2 regions of the Streptomyces sp. NPDC056580 genome follow, and region 1 is predicted to be linked to the other one. Evidence: riboswitches for the same ligand, from Rfam matches in the RefSeq annotation. Region 1 holds a riboswitch; the other holds the start of a gene.

Region 1 (5,314 bases):
CGTGCGCTGGTACGCGCCCACGGGCCAGGCCAAGGGCTGGCGGCTGTGGATCGAGGGCTGGGCGGTGTCGCTGCGCGAGCCGGCCCTGCGGGCGGTCACCCGGGACCTCGACCAGCGCTGGAAGGCGGCGATCGCCGAAGTCGTCGCCGAGGGCGTGGCGGCGGGCGAGTTCACCTGCCCCGACCCCGCGAGCACCGCACTGCGGCTGACCGCCCTGCTCGACGGCCTGGCCGTACAGCTCACGTCCTACCCGGGCGCGGTGGCGCGCACCCGCGCCCAGGAGTGGGTGGACGACGCCCTGGCCCGTGAGCTGGGCCTGCGGCCGGGCGAACTGACCACCCGCGGACGCTGAGCCGGCCGGCCCGCGCGGAACCCCGGGCCGGGCGCCCTTCCGGGCCACCGCCCGGAAGCATCGCGCCGGCCTGACGCCGGGGAACGGGGTCGCGGGCCGGGTCCCGCCCGAGGCGCGGGCGTGCCCCGTGCCGGCACGGGGCCGGCACGGGTGCGGGCGCGCCGTGGACCGGGGTCAGGCGACCGCGGCGATGCGCGTCTTGATGTCGTCCGGCGACAGGGCGCCCTTCGCCGTGATGTGGTCCCCGGAGGACTGGCCGCGCAGCCGGCGTCCGATCCACGGGACGAGGTACTCGCGGGCCCAGTGGACGTCGTCCCGGCGGATCTCCAGGGTGCCCCGGGGCGGGAGCGGGGGCCAGGCCTGCTCCGGGTCGGCCGGGATCTCCAGGCCGAGGACCTGCCCGGCCCGCAGCGCCACGCGCGTGTGCCCCTCGGGCGAGAGGTGGAGCCGGTCGTTGTCCCAGGCCCTGCGGTCCTGGACGGACTTCAGGGACCACAGGTCCAGCACCGGGCAGCCGTACCGGTCGGCGATGGCGCGGACGTGCCCGTTGTAGGTGGCGATCTTGCCGCGCAGGTGCTTGAGCACCGGCACGCCCCGGGTGTCGAAGCCGGTCGTCACCATCACCGTGCCCGCGGCCGCCGCGAGGCGGGCGACGGCCCGCTCGAAGCGCTCGGCCACCTCGTCGGGGTCGGTGCCGGGCCGGATGATGTCGTTGCCGCCCGCGCAGAAGGAGACCAGGTCCGGAGCCAGTTCGACCGCCTGCGGGAGCTGGTGCTCGATGATCTGGTCGAGGAGCTTCCCGCGGACCGCTAGGTTGGTGTAGTTGAAGTCGCCCTCGGGGCGCCGGTCGGCGAGCAGGACCGCGAACCGGTCGGCCCAGCCCACGAACGCCCCGTCGGGCCCGGGGTCGCCGACGCCCTCGGTGAAGCTGTCCCCCACCGCCACGTACGACCCGATCACTGATGTGTTGTCACTCTTCGAATCGTCTGCCACGTCGGACCATGATTCACCTTCGGATGTGACCTACGCGACCGTAGGCAGGGGTTGACTAACGGTGAGATGAGACACCCGTAAAGAATTTGCCAACCCAGGAATAGAGCCGCTACGCGGACCGTCCGGGCACACCGGAGGCCGGACCCGGGGATCGGGGGTCCGGCCTTCGGAGGCGTGTCGGGCGGGTGGTGGTGCGTCGCGCGCCCCTGACGGGAGCGACTAGAGGGCGACGCCGTGCGAGCGCAGGTAGGCGACCGGGTCCACGTCCGAGCCGTAGTCCGGCGTGGTGCGGATCTCGAAGTGCAGGTGCGGTCCGGTCACGTTGCCGGTCGCGCCGGACAGGCCGACCTGCTGACCGGCGGTCACCGTCTGACCGGCCGACACCGAGAGCCGGGAGAGGTGGGCGTACTGGGCGTAGTAGCCGTCGTTCAGCTTGACGACGACCTGGTTGCCGTACGCGCCGCCCCAGCCGGCGGAGACGACGGTGCCGGCCCCGACGGCCTTGAGGGAGGTGCCGGTGGGGACGACGAAGTCGACGCCGGTGTGGTAGCCGCTGGACCACATGCTGCCCGCCACGTGGTAGCCGGTGCCGACGGTGGGGACCGTGACCGGCAGGGTGTAGCCGCCGGCCGGGGCGGCGGCCGGCACGGCCTCGGCCGTCCGGGCCGCGGGGGACGCCTGGGTGGCCGGGGCGGCCTTCGCCGGGGCCACCGCCCGGGCGTCCGACGGCCGCGCGGACCGCGCGGTGTCCGAGGATGCGGCGTTCGAGGTGGCGGTGTCGGAGGAGGCGGTGTCGGAGGAGGCGGAGGTCCCGGTGCGGGCCGGGGCTGCGGCCTTCTTGCCGAGCGACAGCTTCAGACCCGGGTGGATCAGCGCCGGATCCTCGCCGACGGCCTGCCGGTTGTCCGCGTAGAGCCGCTGCCAGCCGCCGCTCACACGCTGCTCGTCGGCGATCCGCGCGAGGCAGTCGCCGGACTTCACCGTGTAGGTGCGGGCACCGGCGTCCCGTTGGACGGCCGCCGTGCTCTGCACGGTCTTCACCGGCCGCACGGCCGCCCCGGTGACGGGCTGGGCGGTGGCGGCGTGCGCTCCGGCGGCCCCCAGCAGGGGCAGGGCCAGGGCGGCGCCGCCGGTTCCGGCGACGGCGATGGACCGGGTGAAACGCCGGGTCCTGGGACGGCGGTGCTTACCCTTCGCGGGCATGGCGCATTCCTCTCCGGCGCCTGCGGGGTGAGCTGTCGGGTTCGGGCTGGAGTTGCCCTGCCGCGCGATGCGCGGCTGCACCCCGAGCCTGTCGCGGAGACCGGGACAGGCGGTCGTGCCTGGTGGGTCCCCCGCTCCTGCCGATCACGGGTCATGTGTGGGGTTCCGGGCGGCGGCAGGATTCGGCGTTCCGTCCGGATCGGTGGTGAACGTAAGCGAGCTGGTGACAGGGAGACAAGCGGCCGATTCCCGGCTTTCGGGCACCAGAAGATCGAAAAGGGGGATTCGCGGTCACCGTGTGTGCATTCCGGGCCGCGCGGCTTCCTCAAGTCCCCGGCCGCTCATGGGGATCAGGTGGACATGATGAACAGCGGACGGTCACGCCTATGACGCTGCTCACACGCTCCCCCACCAGGTCCCCTCATCTCAGGACAAGTTGGAGTGAAGAATCGAACCTGGTCAGAAGGATCATATGCGGCGCAGGCGGATGACCGTCGCGTCCAGGTCGCCGCGCAGGCCGGTCCGCACCCCGTGGTGCAGCAGCACGGCACCTCGGTGCACTTCGCCCGTTTCACGGCATTCGTACGACGCCGCCGGGTCTAGTCCGCGCAGCCGCACGCGCGGTACCGGCTCGCCGTAGCTCTGCGCCTGGAGGCAGGCCAGGACCACCGTCTCGTCCCCCAGCAGGTACTGGACGGCGCTCAGGCCTCCCGCCGGGGGCCGCAGCCGGTACAGGTCGCCGCGCTGGACGAGCGGCCGGATCTCTTTGTAGAGGGCCACCCACTCACGGGCCTCGGCCAGCTCACCGTCGGTCCACTCGGTGAGGTCGCCCCCGACCCCGAGCACGCCCGCCATGGCGCTGACGAACCGGAAGCGCAATGAACTCGACCTGCCGTTGAGCTGGGTGTTGGGACTGTCGGTGACCCAGGCCGCCATCACGCGCGCGGGATGGATCTGGCTGAAACCGTGCTGGATGGCGAGCCGGTCGAGCGGGTCGGTGTTGTCGGAGGTCCACACCTGGTCCGTGCGGCTCAGCACCCCGAGGTCGATCCGCCCGCCGCCGCCCGAGCAGGACTCGAAGGCGACCCCGGGGTGGGCGGCGCGCAACCGGTCCAGCAGGGCGTACAGCGCGCGGACGTGGTCGACCCAAAGGCGCTGCGGGTACGGCTCCCCCGGCCACCCGGCGTCGGTGAAGCAGCGGTTGAAGTCCCACTTCACGTAGTCGATCGGGGCGCCGGACAGCAGGCCGTCCAGCCGCTCCCACAGGTACTCCTGGACGTCCTCGCGGGCGAGGTTGAGGACGAGCTGGTTGCGCAGTTCGGTCCGCCTGCGGCCCGGCTGGTACTGGACCCAGTCGGGGTGGGCGCGGTACAGGTCGCTGTCCGGGTTGACCATCTCCGGCTCGACCCAGACGCCGAACCTCATGCCGAGGCCGTGCACCTGGTCGGCCAGGGGCTTGAGGCCGTGCGGGAAGCGGTCCGGGTTCGGGGCCCAGTCACCGAGGCCCGCCCGGTCGCTGGTGCGGGCGCCGAACCAGCCGTCGTCGACGACGAACAGCTCGACGCCGATGCCGGCCGCCCGCCGGGCGAGCGCCGCCTGCTGCTCCTCGGAGATGTCGAAGAACGTCGCCTCCCAGGAGTTGAACAGCACCGGCCGGTCCCGCCCGGCGTCCGGGATCACGTGCGCGCGCTGGTAGGCGTGCCAGGTCCGGCTGGCCCCGCCGAAGCCGCCGTCGCTCCACAGGCCCGCGAAGACGGGGGTGGTGTACGACTCCCCCGGCTCCAGGAGCAGCAGGCCCGAGTCGTCGTGGCCGGCGCCGCCGGTGATCTGCACGCGCGCGTCCGGGAGTTGCGCGACCGCGATCCGCCAGGAGCCCGACCAGCCGAGCGCGCAGCCGTAGACCTCGCCGCGCTCCTCGGTGGCGTCGGTGTCGAGGGCGACCCAGGGCAGGTGCTGGTGGCCGGTGTGGCCGCGGCGGCTGCCGATGACCTTCTCGCCGTGGGTGAGCGGCGCGCGGGTGAGCAGGGACTCGGCGGCCCAGCGGCCGTGGAGCTGGGACAGCCGCCAGCCGTCGCGGTCGGGCAGGGTCCAGGTGGCGGCGTCGGCGCGCAGCAGTTCCACGCGCGCGTGCCCGCGGTTGTCCAGGGTGACCCAGCGCTCCACGACGTCGCCGCGCATCCGGTGGTGCAGGGTGATCGCCAGTCCGTCGTCGTCGAAGCGCAGCCGCAGCTCCGCGCCCTCGGCGCCGCCTTCCGGGCCGTCCGCCACCTCGTAGGACACGAAGTGCCACTCGGTGCCGCGCCGCTCGCCGGTGCGCACGGACAGGGCGGGACGGACGAAGCGGGGGCCGCCCTCGACGGGGTACTCCTCGCGGCCGTCGAGCGGGGACTCGAAGGGCCGGTAGCCGGGCAGCGGGCTCCGGGCCAGGGCCTCGGCGTCGGCGAGCGCGATGCGCGGGCCCCAGTGGAGGTGGAGCAGTTCGTCCGCCTCCGTCAGGTGCAGCGCGTAGCCGCTGGTGGGCCCGGTCAGGAGCCAGGTGCGACCGTTCTCGGCGATGTCCACCATCGAGACCTCACAGGTGCCAACAGATCCGCTCAGGTGCGCACATCATCGGGGCCCGTGCGCTCGGCTGGCAACGCCTGTGGACAACTCGTTGCCCGAGGTGACGGTGTCGTATCGTCGTCGCAGCGCCCGCCGGCGAACCGAGCCGGCGGGGTCCGACCGGGAGGAGCCCCCGTGACGCAGCAGGTCCCGTCGACCGAGCCC
Region 2 (5,314 bases), on a different contig from region 1:
CCTTGGTCACCGCGCCGGCGTACACCTTGCCGTCGTCGGTGATCAGGGCGTTGACCAGGCGGGTGGAGAACACCGTGCCCTTGCCGAACTTGCCGGAGACCTGGTCGCCGAGCGAGCCGAGGAAGCCGCCGAGCGCGCCGCCCTGGCCGCCGGACGGCAGGCCGGCCCCGCCGCCGGTGTCGAAGCTCGCGACCGACGTCCAGCCCTTGCCGAGCACGGTGGCGCCGTTCAGGCCCCCGGCGAGGTCCTCACCGCCCTTGGTGGCGTGCTCCCGGGTGTGCTCCGGCGCCTCGGCGCCCTTCTTCTCCTCGGTGACCTTCGCGCCCTTGGGCGGGGTGAAGTCGAAGGTGGAGGCGGCCGGCGCGGCGAAGGAGACCTGGGTGAAGCCCGCGTCGAGCACGGCGGCGCCGCCGCTGCGCGGGGTGAGGGTGAACTTCAGCGGCAGGCCGGTCCGCGCGTCCACGGCGATGCTGATCGCGCCGACCGTGGTGCCGGACTGCCTGGGCCTGATCAGCAGTTTGTAGGCGTCGCGGCCGGCGACCCGCGCGGTGCCGTCGACGGTCACCGACGTGGTGTCGTCGACGGCCTTCAGGGCCTCGTCGGCGAAGTTCTTGGGCGTGGCCGGCGGCTGCCCGGTCCGGTGCCGCCCGCCGGACTCGGCGCCGGCGGAGTGGTAGACCTCGTTGCTCTTGCTGTCGTAGCCCCAGACGTCCTTGCCGTCGTGGACGAGGCTGTACTCGGAGCCGCTCTCCAGCAGCGACAGCTTCTGCCGGTCCGGTCCGTCGGCGGCCACGCGCAGCGTGTGCGTGCCGGAGACCAGTTCGGTCAGCTTGGACTGCGGGTCGGCGGAGGAGCCGCCGCCGTCGCCCCGGGCCGCCCCGGACATCAGTCCGCTCTCCAGGCCGCCGAGGTCCGGCAGACCGAGGTCGGTGCTGACCTTCACCGTGCCGGAGAGCTGCTGCACGTCCGATTTGGCGATCTTGTCGATGAGCTGCTGCGCGGTGATCTTCGGCAGATCGGGGTCACCGGAGTCGGCGAGCGCCGGAACCAGCCCGATCGTGGCCGCCGCCACCCCCACCACCGCGACCGGGACCACGTACCGGGCGGCCTTGCGGCGTCCGGTGGGCAGGTCCTCGTCACGCGCGGCGGCCGTTGCGTCGTCGGATTCGTACGGTGCCATCTGTGCCTTACCTCCGTCGTCGGCGGCGGCTGTCCCCACACTGGTCCACCTGAGCCGCCATTCTCACCCGAATCGGTGAGGATTGGTGATTTCCGTGGCTTCCATATGACCAAATCGGCCGTGAGGAGGCGTCAGACCACGGCACCAACTCCGTGTACGCCTGCGGTATGACACCCGAGGGCGGTGTCTCCCCCGACCCGTAGGGGTCGTGCGGGAGTCACCGCCCTCGGTCCGTGTACGGGGGGGCTCAGCCGGCCCGGTGCACCACCGCGTCGCACAGTTCGAGCAGCGCCGCCTTGGAGTCGCACTCCGGCAGCGGGGCCAGCGCGGAGCGCGCCTCCTCCGCGTAGCGGACGGTGTCGCGGCGGGCCTGCTCCAGCGCGGGGTGCGCGCGGAGCGCGGTCAGCGCCTCGTCGAGACGGGCGTCGTCGCCGAGGTCGGAGTCCAGCAGCTCGCACAGCGCGATGTCCTCGGGCAGCGCCAGGCGGGCGGCGCGCTCGCGCAGCCGGAGCACGGGCAGCGTCGGGATGCCCTCGCGCAGGTCGGTCCCCGGCGTCTTGCCGGACTCGTGCGAGTCGGAGGCGATGTCCAGGACGTCGTCCGCGAGCTGGAAGGCGACCCCGAGCCGCTCGCCGTACTGGGTCAGCACGTCGACGACCGTCTCGTCGGCGCCGGACATCATCGCGCCGAACCGGCAGGACACCGCCACCAGGGAGCCGGTCTTGCCGCCGAGCACGTCCAGGTAGTGCTCGACCGGGTCGCGTCCGTCCGAGGGGCCCGCGGTCTCCAGGATCTGCCCGGTGACCAGCCGCTCGAACGCGAGGGCCTGCACGCGGACCGCCTCGGGGCCGAGGTCGGCGAGGATCTGGGAGGCGCGGGCGAACAGGAAGTCGCCGGTGAGGACGGCGACGGAGTTGCCCCAGCGCGTGTTCGCGCTGTCCACCCCGCGCCGCACGGACGCCTCGTCCATGACGTCGTCGTGGTACAGCGTGGCCAGGTGGGTCAGCTCCACGACCACGGCCGACGGCACGACGCCGGGCGCGTACGGGTCGCCGAACTGCGCCGCGAGCATCACCAGGAGCGGCCGGAACCGCTTCCCGCCGGCCCGTACGAGGTGCTGCGCGGCCTCCGTGATGAACGGGACCTCGCTCTTGGTGGCCTCGAGCAAGCCTTCCTCGACAGCCGTCAATCCGGCCTGGACATCGGCTTCCAGAGCCTGGTCCCGCACGCTCAGCCCGAACGGCCCGACGACGGTCACGAGGGGTCTCCTGTCTGCTGGTGTCTGCTGGCGATTACGCGGTTTGTCGATAGGTCGCTGCCCTCACTCAAGTCAGCGTATCCGGTCCTGTTTCGATCACCGAGGGCGGCCACCGGTCCGGCAGGGACGGCACAGGACCACGGTCGGCACATCGCCGACCATCCACTAATACGGACATTTAGTTCCTTAATACTCCTTTTGGAACGTAGGCAAATCAGCCACGGGGCATCCGGCGGGGCACACCAGCCCGATCCATTGCCACGGTCAAATCCCCTATGTCGGATTTGGAATACTTCGCTATTTCGTGAGTTGGGTCACGCCCCGCGACGGGCCCGTCCGGCCCGGCCGGCAGCCGGTCCGCCCTTGCACGGACGGCCAGTTGAGCATTGGCAGTCGCAAAGGATCAAGCACTCAAAACGGAACAGAACAAGGTCAACTTGGCTTTTACGTGAATCCAACACTTGTTCCGGACATGTGCTCTCGCATACGTTCCCGGCCAGTCGAGCGGAACGCCGAATCCTGCCGCCGCTCGACACCACCCATCGACGAACTCATTCGTACGGCAGGAGCGGGGGACCCAGGTAAGTTCGCCGGACCGGACGACGCGTGTCGTCACCGGAACGGCAAGGGGTGAAGCCGTGCCGCGCAGAGCGGCACGGCCGGGCACCTCCCCGCCCGAACCCGACAGCTCACCTCGCAGGCGACGGAGAGGAACTTCCATGCCTGCTGCCGCTCAGAACCGCCGCTTCCGCACCGGTCGCCTCGCCCGCAAGCTCGCCGTGCTCGGCACCGGCGCCGCCTTGCTCGCCCTTCCGGTCGTCGGCGCCACCAGCGCCTCCGCGGCCGACTCCACCAGCTCGTCCGGCACCACCGTCGCCGGGTACCCGAACAACCTCGACGGGTGGATCCGCGAGTCCCTCGCGATCATGGCGGAGAAGCACATCCCGGGCACCTACAACGGCATCCACCGCAACATCATCCGCGAGTCCTCGGGCAACCCGCGCGCCATCAACCTGTGGGACTCCAACGCGGCCAAGGGCATCCCGTCCAAGGGTCTGCTCCAGGTCATCGACCCGACCTTCAACAGCTACCACGTGGCCGGAACGTCCTTCGACATCTACGACCCGGTCGCGAACATCACCGCCGCCTGCAACTACGCGGCCGCTCGCTACGGCTCGATCGACAACGTCTTCGGCGCCTACTGACCGGCCCCCGCGGCGGGGCGCCCGCCGCGGTCCCGGTCAGTGGGCCGGGAACAGTCCTTCGAGGACGACGGCGACGCCGTCGTCCTCGTTGGACGTAGTGACCTCGTCCGCGACCGCCTTGAGTTCGGGATGGGCGTTGGCCATGGCGACCCCGCGGCCGGCCCAGTCGAACATGGGGATGTCGTTGGGCATGTCCCCGAAGGCCAGCGCCCGGCCGGCGGCGATCCCCAGACGGTCGGCGGCCAGCGCGAGCCCCGTCGCCTTGGTGACCCCGCACGGCTGGAGCTCCACCGTGCCCGGCCCCGACATGGTGACCGTGGCCAGCGAGCCCACCGCCGCACGCGCGGTCGCCGCCAACTCGTCGTCCGACAGCCTGTGGTGGCGCAGCAGCACCTTGCTGATGGGCTCGCGCCACAGGTCGTCGCGCCGGCCGACCCGCACGGCGGGCAGGGTCGGGTGGGGCATCAGATACCCGGGTTCGATCAGGGTGAGCCCGTCCACGCCGTCCTGGTCGACGGCCGCGAAGACCTGCCCCACCTCGGCCTCGATCTTGCCGAGCGCGGTCTCCGCCAGTTCCCGGTCCAGCCGCACCGACCACAGCAGGCGGCCGGAGCCGGCGTCGTAGACCTGCGCCCCCTGCCCGCACACCGCGAGCCCCGTGCAGCCCAGGGCGGCCAGCAGCGGCCGTACCCGGGGAGCCGGCCGGCCCGTCACCACCAGGTGCCGGGCGCCGGCCCGCGCCACCCGCTCCAGAGCGGCGAGCGACCGGTCGGAGACGGTGTCGTCGCCGCGCAGCAGCGTCCCGTCCAGATCGGTGGCGATCAGTGCGTATGCGGGGGGTGCGGCCATGATCAGAGAATACGGACCGCGGCGCCCCGCCGACTCATCTGGATCTTCCCGGACTTGGGCCCGCGGCCGCGGTCCGGCGCCCCCCGACCCGCCTCGGGAGGCGCGCCCACCCCGTCCCCGGCCCCGCACCGCTCCGCCCACCCCTGTCCGGCTACCGGCCCTCACCCCGTCCGCGTCCTCTTTCCGGACATCGGCCGGACAACCCTGTCGGCACTGCCCAAGACATGGGTCCCGGCCGTAACGTGTGGCGCGATCACATGGAACGCATCGCCATGCATGGCCCGGATGAGAGTGAGGCAGCACCCCATGCCCCCCTTCGACGTCCCCGAGGGCGACCCCTTCGGCCCGCACAACCTTCCCTACGGTGTGTTCTCGCCCTCCGGCAGCACGGAGCGCAGGGTCGGCGTCCGGCTCGGTGACCACGTCCTCGACGCGGGCGCCGCGGCCGCCGCGCTCGGTTCGCCGTACGTCTCCCTGCTCGCGCAGGCCACCCTCAACCCGCTGCTGGCGGCCGGCCGCACGGCGTGGTCGGACGTGCGGCGCGCGCTGACGGCGTGGGTGACGGTCCCCTCGCACCGGTCGACGATCGAACCGCTCTTCCACCCCCTGTCGTCGGTCACCCTCCACCTGCCGTTCGAGGTCGCGGACTACGTCGACTTCTACGCCTCCGAGAACCACGCGCGGAACGTCGGCCGGATCTTCCGCCCGGACGCCGAGGACTCCCTCACCCCCAACTGGAAGCACCTGCCGATCGGTTACCACGGCCGCTCCGGCACGGTGGTCGTCTCCGGCACGGACGTCGTACGGCCCTCGGGGCAGCGC

What was found. Region 1 has a riboswitch for cyclic di-AMP ahead of ACFQ9Z_RS10005 (peptidoglycan DD-metalloendopeptidase family protein). Riboswitches for the same ligand answer to the same signal wherever they lie in the genome.
Region 2: it holds a riboswitch for cyclic di-AMP, as region 1 does, so the genes downstream of both, ACFQ9Z_RS23790 (transglycosylase SLT domain-containing protein) here and ACFQ9Z_RS10005 (peptidoglycan DD-metalloendopeptidase family protein) in region 1, are expected to answer to the same signal.

Annotation. Positions count from the first base shown of each region.
Region 1 is NZ_JBHTVE010000004.1:243,540-248,853, reverse strand. It holds gene ACFQ9Z_RS10015 (TetR/AcrR family transcriptional regulator) at 1-352, shown strand, start outside; gene ACFQ9Z_RS10010 (SGNH/GDSL hydrolase family protein) at 527-1,312, opposite strand; gene ACFQ9Z_RS10005 (peptidoglycan DD-metalloendopeptidase family protein) at 1,565-2,548, opposite strand; cyclic di-AMP (ydaO/yuaA leader) riboswitch at 2,553-2,746, opposite strand; gene ACFQ9Z_RS10000 (alpha-galactosidase) at 3,017-5,113, opposite strand; gene ACFQ9Z_RS09995 (tyrosine-protein phosphatase) at 5,285-5,314, shown strand, end outside.
Region 2 is NZ_JBHTVE010000010.1:234,073-239,386, forward strand. It holds gene ACFQ9Z_RS23780 (outer membrane lipoprotein carrier protein LolA) at 1-1,180, opposite strand, end outside; gene ACFQ9Z_RS23785 (polyprenyl synthetase family protein) at 1,428-2,438, opposite strand; cyclic di-AMP (ydaO/yuaA leader) riboswitch at 2,972-3,156, shown strand; gene ACFQ9Z_RS23790 (transglycosylase SLT domain-containing protein) at 3,158-3,643, shown strand; gene ACFQ9Z_RS23795 (HAD family hydrolase) at 3,680-4,492, opposite strand; gene fahA (fumarylacetoacetase) at 4,799-5,314, shown strand, end outside.